One region of the Mycolicibacterium doricum genome, then DNA from elsewhere that is predicted to be linked to it. Evidence: riboswitches for the same ligand, from Rfam matches in the RefSeq annotation. Region 1 holds a riboswitch; the other holds the start of a gene.
The links. A riboswitch is a leader RNA that binds a small molecule or an ion and turns the genes downstream of it on or off. The one in region 1 is predicted to bind thiamine pyrophosphate.
Positions count from the first base shown of each region.

Region 2: linked by a shared signal. The riboswitch ahead of G6N07_RS18370 (ECF transporter S component) and the one ahead of thiC (phosphomethylpyrimidine synthase ThiC) in region 1 are both predicted to bind thiamine pyrophosphate.

Region 1 covers NZ_AP022605.1:268,042-272,439, reverse strand. Annotated here, with positions in the region: gene G6N07_RS01270 (helix-turn-helix transcriptional regulator) at 1-2,147, opposite strand, end outside; TPP riboswitch at 2,378-2,488, shown strand; gene thiC (phosphomethylpyrimidine synthase ThiC) at 2,479-4,041, shown strand; gene thiD (bifunctional hydroxymethylpyrimidine kinase/phosphomethylpyrimidine kinase) at 4,086-4,398, shown strand, end outside.
Region 2 covers NZ_AP022605.1:3,751,685-3,756,082, forward strand. Annotated here, with positions in the region: gene G6N07_RS18365 (ABC transporter ATP-binding protein) at 1-1,191, opposite strand, end outside; gene G6N07_RS18370 (ECF transporter S component) at 1,188-1,814, opposite strand; TPP riboswitch at 1,805-1,915, opposite strand; gene G6N07_RS18375 (acyl-CoA dehydrogenase family protein) at 2,039-3,133, shown strand; gene G6N07_RS18380 (acyl-CoA dehydrogenase family protein) at 3,137-4,330, shown strand; partial or broken gene G6N07_RS18385 (CoA transferase) at 4,334-4,398, shown strand, end outside.

The sequences.
Region 1 (4,398 bases):
AGCTCCGTGGACGACGGCATCGCCGACCACCCCTCGACCGCCGGGCTGAGCAGGTCCACGGCGGCCCGGTGGTTGCCGAGTGACAGTTCGAGGAATCCGAGAGTGGCGACCACCCACACCCCGAGCCGGCTCGACCGGCAGCGCTCCCCGACGGTGAACGCCTGCGCCGCGAACCGGCGGGCCTGCTCCTCGCGGCCGAGGTGAGCGCTGACCATCACACGCACGATCAGCGCGATGAACAGCGGGAGATCGCCGTGTGACTGCAGCGCACGCTCGACGCTGTCCACAGCCACCCGCTCCGCCGCGCGCAGCTCTGCCCGCCAGATGTTGACCTGCGCGAGGTGGAAGTCGAGAAACGACCGTTCGCTTTCGTCACCCCGTTCGATGCTGTGTCGGGCGATCGCGGTGAACTGGTCGGCCGCCTCGTCGAGGCGGTCGGTCCACAGCATCAGCAGTGCGTGCAGCGTGCGCGGCCGCGCCGCCAGGGGCATGTCCTGCGGCTCGTCGAAGTCGAACACACCCGCCAGTTCCGCCTCGTCGATGCCCTCACCGATCAGGAACCGCATCATCGCGCGCATCGGACGGGCTTGGCTGACCAGATCGGCTCGCCGCACCGTCGTGGCCTGGGCCACCGCCTCTTCCGCACGCTGCACGGCGTTGTCCACGCGCGCCGCGTTGAACTCCATCAACGCCAGCATCACCAGCATCTGCACCCGCCGATCGGTGCTGACACCCGGTTCCTCGATGGCCCGCTCGAGCAGCGTCGGGGCATCGGCCGAGCAGTTGTCCCAGAGCCGCACCAGACCCAGCAGGTGAAATGCCCTGGCTCGCATCTCACCGGGTTTCATCTCGGCGATGCTCTGCTCGAGCACCTCTCGTGCGCGTGTCGTGTTCCCCGCCTCGAAGTGGCACGCCGCCGCCCGCAAGCCCCGTTCCGGGGAATCACCGCCGCAGGCGCGCGCCATGTCGAGCAGTTCGGCGGCCACCGCGGGAGCGCCACGCATATGTGCCGATTCGGCCGCCTCGTCGAGCGCCCTGATCGTCTGCTCGTCGGCGCCGTCGCTGGCGAGAGCGCGGTGGCGGGCTCGGAACTCGGCGTTCTCGACGATGTCGGCCAGTCGGCGGTGCATCGACCGTCGAGCGTCCAGCGACGCCTCGGCGTACACCCCGCGGGCCAGCAGAGGATGCCCGAAGGCCACCTTGCATCCGTTGATCTCGACGATGCCGTGTCGTTCGGCCTCCTCCAGGGCGGCGACGGTGCGCTCGACGTCGTCTCCGACGGCCCGCGTCACCAGGTCCACGGTGGGCGACGCGATACAGGCGGTGGCCAGCAGCACTTCCCGGGTGTGGTCGGGCAGGCCCGCGATCCGTGTCCGCACCCAATCGGCGAGGGTGGCGGGCAGTTGCCCGGTGAAGGCGGTGTCCTGGTTCAGCGCCCGCGCCAATTCGAGTGCGTAGACCGGATTTCCGCCCGAGACCTGGTACACCCAGTCCATCTTGGGGCGGGTCAGCGACTGGCCGAGCTGATGGCTGATCATGGCGTGGAGGCCGCCGACCGTCATGGGGTTGACCTGGGCTCGGTTCAGGCGCTCCGGACGCGACGGTTCCAGCAGCAGGTCGGTGCGATCACCGTCGCCCCCGCGCACGGTGGCGAGGAAGCCGATGGCCCCCGAGGACCGACGCGCCACCGACCCGAGGACGGCGGCGGTCGGCGGGTCGAGCCACTGCATGTCGTCGATGGCGACGAGCACGGGGTTGTCCCGGGCCAGCCGTTCGAGCACCGAGCGGACGGCGGCGGCCACAGCACGCTGATCGGTGCCGGGGCCGGTGTCGTGGGCGTGCGAAAGGACCCGGTCGATCGCGAGCCGCTGCGGTGCTGGCAGGTGCTCGAGCACGGCGGTGTCGACGTCGGCGAGCAACTCGGCCAGCGACGAGTATGCGGGCGCCGATTCGCTGGGCACCGCATTCGCCGACAGCACCCGGAAGCCGCGGGCGCGGGCGCGTTCGATGCCGGCGCGCCACACGGTGCTCTTGCCGATCCCGACGTCGCCTTCGAGCACCAGCACGCAGGTGCCCGTCGACACTGCGGCGAGCAGGTTGTCGACAGCGCTCAACTCCGCATCGCGGCTGATCAGCTGCAGGGGCACCCACGTATCTTGGCAGCAGTTGACGGGTGGTGTGGGCCGGATCGTCATCGTTGCCCGGTGTCACGTGGGCAGTAGGTGTCACGTGGGCAGTAGGTGTCACGTGGGCAGTAGGTGTCACGTGGGCAGTAGGTGTCACGTGGGCAGTAGTTCGACGGCGAGCGGCCGGGACTGCGCCTCGGCCTTCCCGCGGTTTCCCTCGCAGGCGATCTGCGCTACGTTGAGCGACGCACCACCGACCACACGGGAGCGCGCACCGAGCGTGCTGAGAGGACAACTGGGGTTGTCGACCGTCCGAACCTGACCGGGTAATTCCGGCGTAGGGAGATTTTCGATGACTGATATGTGCGCGCCCATCACCGGCAGCAGCAAGGTCTACCGCGACGTCGACGGCATGCGGGTGCCGTTCCGGCGGGTCGAGCTGACCAACGGGGAGCACCTGGACCTGTACGACACGTCGGGTCCGTACACCGACCCCGAGGCCGACATCGACCTGAGCAGGGGCCTGCAGCCACGGACCCGCGTCGTCGGTGACCGCGGCACGCAGTTGCAGCGGGCCCGCGCCGGCGAGGTCACCGCGGAGATGGCGTTCGTCGCGGCCCGCGAGGGCATACCTCCCGAGGTCGTCCGGGCAGAGGTCGCCGCAGGGCGTGCGGTGATCCCGGCGAACCACAACCATCCCGAACTGGAGCCGATGATCATCGGCAAGGCATTCAGCGTGAAGGTCAACGCCAACATCGGCAATTCGGCGGTGACGTCGTCGATGGCCGAAGAGGTCGACAAGATGGTCTGGGCGACCCGCTGGGGCGCCGACACGATCATGGACCTGTCCACCGGGCGCGACATCCACCTGACCCGCGAGTGGATTCTGCGCAACTCACCCGTCCCCGTCGGGACGGTGCCGATCTACCAGGCGTTGGAAAAGGTCGGTGGCGATCCGACGCGGCTGACGTGGGACGTCTACCGCGACACCGTCGTCGAGCAATGTGAGCAGGGTGTCGACTACATGACCGTGCACGCCGGGGTGCTGCTCCGCCACATTCCCCTCACCATCGACCGTGTCACGGGCATCGTCAGCCGTGGCGGTTCAATCATGGCGGCGTGGTGTCTGGCTCACCACACCGAGTCGTTCCTGTACACCCACTTCGCTGAACTCTGCGAGATCCTGGCCCGCTACGACGTGACGTTCTCGCTCGGTGACGGGCTGCGACCCGGGTCGATCGCCGACGCCAACGACGAGGCGCAGTTCGCCGAGCTGCGCACCCTCGGTGAGCTGACGAAGATCGCGAAGAACCACGGTGTGCAGGTCATGATCGAAGGACCGGGCCATGTGCCGATGCACAAGATCGTCGAGAATGTCCGGCTGGAACAGGAACTCTGCGATGACGCGCCGTTCTACACCCTCGGTCCGCTGACCACCGACATCGCACCCGCCTACGACCACATCACCTCGGCCATCGGGGCGGCGATGATCGCCCAGGCCGGCACCGCGATGCTGTGCTACGTCACACCGAAGGAACACCTGGGGCTACCCGACCGCAAGGATGTCAAGGACGGGGTCATCGCCTACAAGATCGCCGCACACGCAGCCGACCTCGCCAAGGGGCACCCGCGCGCCCAGGACCGCGACGACGCACTGTCGAAGGCGCGGTTCGAATTCCGCTGGCACGACCAGTTCGCCCTGTCCCTCGACCCCGACACCGCGCGGGACTTCCACGACGAGACGCTGCCGGCCGAGCCGGCCAAGAGCGCCCACTTCTGTTCGATGTGTGGCCCGAAATTCTGCTCGATGCGGATCACCGCCGATCTCAAAGACTCCATCCGCGAGGCCATGGATGCGAAATCGGCCGAGTTCGCCGAGCACGGCAACCGTGTCTACCTCCCGTTGACCTCGTGAACTACCTGCCACTCACGCCGCCCGGTCAGACCCCGGCACGGGTGATGACCATCGCGGGCACCGACTCCGGCGGCGGCGCCGGTATCCAGGCCGACTCGCGCACCTTCGCCATGCTGGGCGTCCACGGTTGCGTCGCGGTGGTCGCCGTCACCGTGCAGAATTCGGTGGGCGTGAGGGGCTTTCACGAGATCCCGATCGACGTCGTCATCGGCCAGATCGAGGCGGTGGTCTCCGACATCGGCATCCAGGCGGCCAAGACCGGGATGCTGGCCTCCTCGGAGATCATCACCGCCGTCGCCGACACCTGGCGCCGCCTGCAACCGGCGCCGCTGGTGGTCGACCCGGTGTGCGCGTCGA
Region 2 (4,398 bases), 3.5 Mb from region 1:
CTCGGTGAGCCGCAGCCGTTCCAGCAGCGGATCACACACCCGGGCGACCGAGTCGTCGTCGTGCCCGAGGGCGCGGGGACCGATTGCGAGTTCGTCGCGGACGCTGCCGGTGAGGAACTGGTGCTCCGGGTTTTGGAACACACTGCCGATCCGGGTGAGCAGTTCCCGGGATCGCCACTGGAGGGGTTCCCGGCGACCAGCGGCCGGGGCGAACCCGTCCAGTGCCTCCACCCGCCCACCGCGGGGTGGGAGCAGCCCGCCCAGGGTCAGCGCCAGCGCAGTCTTGCCCGCTCCGTTCGGACCGGTGACCACACTGACCGCGGCCCTGGGTATGTCGAAGTCCATCTCTTCGGTTCGGGGGCCGCCACGGTATCCGGCCGACAGCTCGACGGCCTCGGCCAGCGGTTCCCCCGGTGCGCCGCGGCGATCGACGCACGGCAGGGCGGCGCCGGGCACCCACACACCGGCGCGCGTCAGGTGCGCGCCTTCCCGGACAACGGTGCGTGCGGGCGGCCCGTCGGCCACGACCTCACCTCGGGGCCCGAGCACGATCACCCGGTCGACCACGGGAAGCCATACCGTGGTTCGGTGTTCGACCACGATCAGCGTCGCGCCGGTCCGCGAGGCCACCGCGGTGACGGCGTCGCGCACCTCCACCACACCGGCAGAATCGAGATTGGCGGTCGGCTCGTCCAGCAGGATGAGGCCGGGGTCCATGGCCAGCACACCGGCCAGTGCCAACCGCTGCTGTTGACCCCCCGATAGCCGCGACGTGGGATGGTGAAGCGGCATTGTCAGCCCGACGGCGGCCAACGCCCGCCCTGCCCGCGGCCAGATCGCCTCGGGTGCGACGTTGACGTTCTCCATCCCGAACGCCACGTCGTCGCCGACCCGCGACAGGATGACCTGCGAGTCGGGGTTCTGCAGGACCATGCCGATGCGGCTGCGTCGCTGCGCAGGTGCCACCCCGTCGACGAGTAGACGCCCTGCTCCGTCGCCGTCCTCGCTGCCACCGAGAAGGCCGGCCAGCCCTTGCAGCAGCGTGGATTTGCCCGATCCGCTGGCGCCGAGAAGCAGCACCCGCTCCCCCGGCTCGACGGTGAGGCAAAGGTCGCGTACCGCCCACGTCGAGCGCCCGGCATGACGCCAGTGCCAACCCAGGGCGGCGACCGCGACACCGCCCGTGGTCATGGCCGGGCGTCGCTCGGCGAGCCTGTCCTGCCCGACGGAAAGCGGGACAGCGCGCCGGTTTTCGCCAGTCCTCGGACCACCCACCAGGACAGCCCACCGGCGAGGACGCCACCGGAGACGATGCCCGACACGACGTAGACCACCGCGAAGGCCGACGTGGAACCCGGGTACAGCAACACGAGTTCGTTGATCGCCATGGCCAGCCCCGCGGCGGCCCCGGCCAGCACGGCGACCGGGAGGTTCCACACCCGGTAGAGGAAACCGGCGAACACGATCTCGGCGGCCAGTCCCTGCACGAGGCCGAATTCCAGTGTCATGACGCCCCACTGGTTGCCGACCAGGGCCGACACCGTCGCGGCGACGAGTTCCCCGTAGAGCGCCGCGCCCGGCTTGCGGATCACCATCGCGGTGAGCACCCCGGCGAACAGCCAGCCACCTCCGAGCAGCGCCTGCAGTCCCGGCAGCAGCGCACTCAACGGCGCACCGATCGGGTTCGAGGCGACGTTCCACATGACGAACACCAGACCGGACGCCACGGCCAGCACGCTGGCTACCACGATGTCGACGACGCGCCAGCGGTAGCTACGTCCGGTCACAGGAACAGGTGGAGACACATCGGTCATCGATCACTCCCTACGCCGGCATTACCCGGTCAGGTTCATACGGTCGACGGCCCTCAGCCGTCCTCTCAGCGCACTCGGTGTGCACTCCCGTGTGGGTTATCCGCTCCAAAGTAGCGCAGCTACCTGCGGATGTCCCCATCGAAAAACCCGAGGTCGTCCCAAGTCGTTTACACCCCCCGCATCGGCGCGCAAGATGTCCCCGACGACAGGAAAGGCGGTTCGCCATGACGATCGACGTCGCCGACCGGGCATCGCTGCAGGAGGCGGTCCGGGACCTGCTGCGCAGCCGATGCACTGAGCAGGACGTGCGGCAGGTGCTGGCCGGGGACGACGGTTTCGACCGCGACCTGTGGTGCCGGCTGGCCGGCCAGGGAGTCACCGGCATCGTGATCGCCGCCGAGTACGGCGGCGTGGGGCTGGGAGCGGCCGAGCTGGAGGCGGTGGCCGAGGAGACCGGAGCCGCGCTCCTCCCGTCGCCGTTCATCTCCAGCGCGGTGCTCACGGCTGCACTGATCCAGACCGCGGGCACCAGGGAGGACCACCAGCGGCTGCTGCCCGGCCTGGCCGACGGGACCGCCATCGGGACGGTCGCGGTGACCGGGCGGGCCGGCACTTGGACCGCCGAGGGTGTCGACGTGCGCGCGGACACCCACGGCAGACTGACCGGCAGTGCGCACTACGTCACCGACGGACAGGTCGCCGACATCCTGCTGGTTGCGGCGCAAGCCCCGGGCGGCATCGGCGTCTACGAGGTGGGTACCGACGCCACCGGTGTGCAGCGCGTCGCGGCCACGGTGTTCGACCCGTCGGTGCGGCTGTCGATCGTCACGTTCGCCGACACCCCGGCGCGTCGCCTCGGCACCGCCGATTGGGACGCCGTGCAACAGGCCCTGAACCTCGCGACGATCGCGCTCGCCGGTGAACAGTGCGGTGGTACCCGCCGCATCTTCGAGATCACCATCGAGTACCTCAAGACCCGCATCCAGTTCGGCCGCCCGATCGGTAGTTTCCAGGCGCTCAAGCATATGGCCGCCGATCTGCTGCTCCAGGTCGAGTCCTCGACGTCGGCCGCACAGAACGCCGCGTCCCGGTGGGACGACGACCCCAACACCGCCGCGGGAGCGATCGCGCTTGCCGGATTCGCCTGCGCCGAGGCGTACCGGGACACCACCGCGGCGGCCATCCAGATGCACGGCGGAATCGGCTTCACCTGGGAGCATCCGGCACACCTGTACCTCCGCCGCGCCCGCACCGGCCTGCAGCTGTTCGGCGGCCCACGCCTGCATCGCGAGCGTTACCTGCAGTCGAAAGGCGCCTGACCCATGACCGACACGACTCCGAGCGGCGACGACCTACGCGCCGAGGTGCGCGACTGGCTGGCGCAGAACTGGAAGGGCCTGCCGAGGTCGAGCGATCCGTGGGTGGCGTCCCCCGAACGGGTCGCCTGGCTGGAGAAAGTGCTCGACACCGGCTACGCGGTCCCCACCTACCCGGCCGAGTGGTTCGGCCGGGCGTACCCGAACCACCTGGCGTCGGTGATCGAGACGGAGTTCAAGGCCGTCCGGGCTCCCGGCGCGCGGCGCGACAAGTACAGCATCCCGGCGAACACCGTCCTGAGGTTCGGCAGCGACAGCCTCAAGCGAGGGTTGATGCGCGACTTCCTCACCGAGCGCGCCACCACCTGCCTGCTCTACAGCGAACCCGGTGCCGGCTCGGACCTCGCCGGCGTGCACGCGACCGCAGTGCGCGACGGCAACCGGTGGGTGGTCAACGGTCAGAAGGTGTGGACCTCCGGAGCAGCGACGGCCGACTACGGGCTGCTACTCGCCCGCACCGACTGGGATGTCCCCAAACACAAGGGCCTGAGCTTCTTCATCCTGCCGATGAAACAACCCGGCATCGAGGTACGGCCGCTGGTGCAGATCACCGGAGAATCGCACTTCAACGAGGTGTTCATCAGTGACGCACACGTATCCGACGACTTCCTCGTCGGCGGTGCCGGCAACGGCTGGCGGGTACTGCAGACCGCACTGGCCTACGAGCGGTCCATCATGGGCGACACCGGTCGCGGGTCCCGCAACAGTTCGCGCGCCGACAGCCTCGTCGAACTCGCCCGCGAACACGGCCGCCTCGGCGATCCGGTCATCCGGGACTCGCTGGCCACGGCGCTAGCACTGCGAGAACTCAACGGGCTCAACAACACTCGCGCGAAGGAATCGGCCTCGATGGGCACGTCCAGCTCGATCATGTCGCTGGGCAAGCTCGCCATGTCCGCCATCCTGCACACCGAAGCCCGAGTGAAGACCACCATCATCGGAACGGAGGCACTGCTGGCCGGGCCGGACAACCCGGAAGCGGACGACATCAACTTCCTGACACTCAACGCGTACTTCACCTCCATCGGTGGCGGCACCGATCAGATCCAGCGCAACATCATCGGTGAGCGGGTCCTCGGGCTGCCGAAGGAGCCTGAAGTCGACCGCGACATCCCGTTCCGCGACGCGCGCCGGAACTGATCGATGACCGGACGTTACGACCCGCCGCTGGCCGGGGTCCGGATCCTCGACCTGTCGTCCGGTCCGAT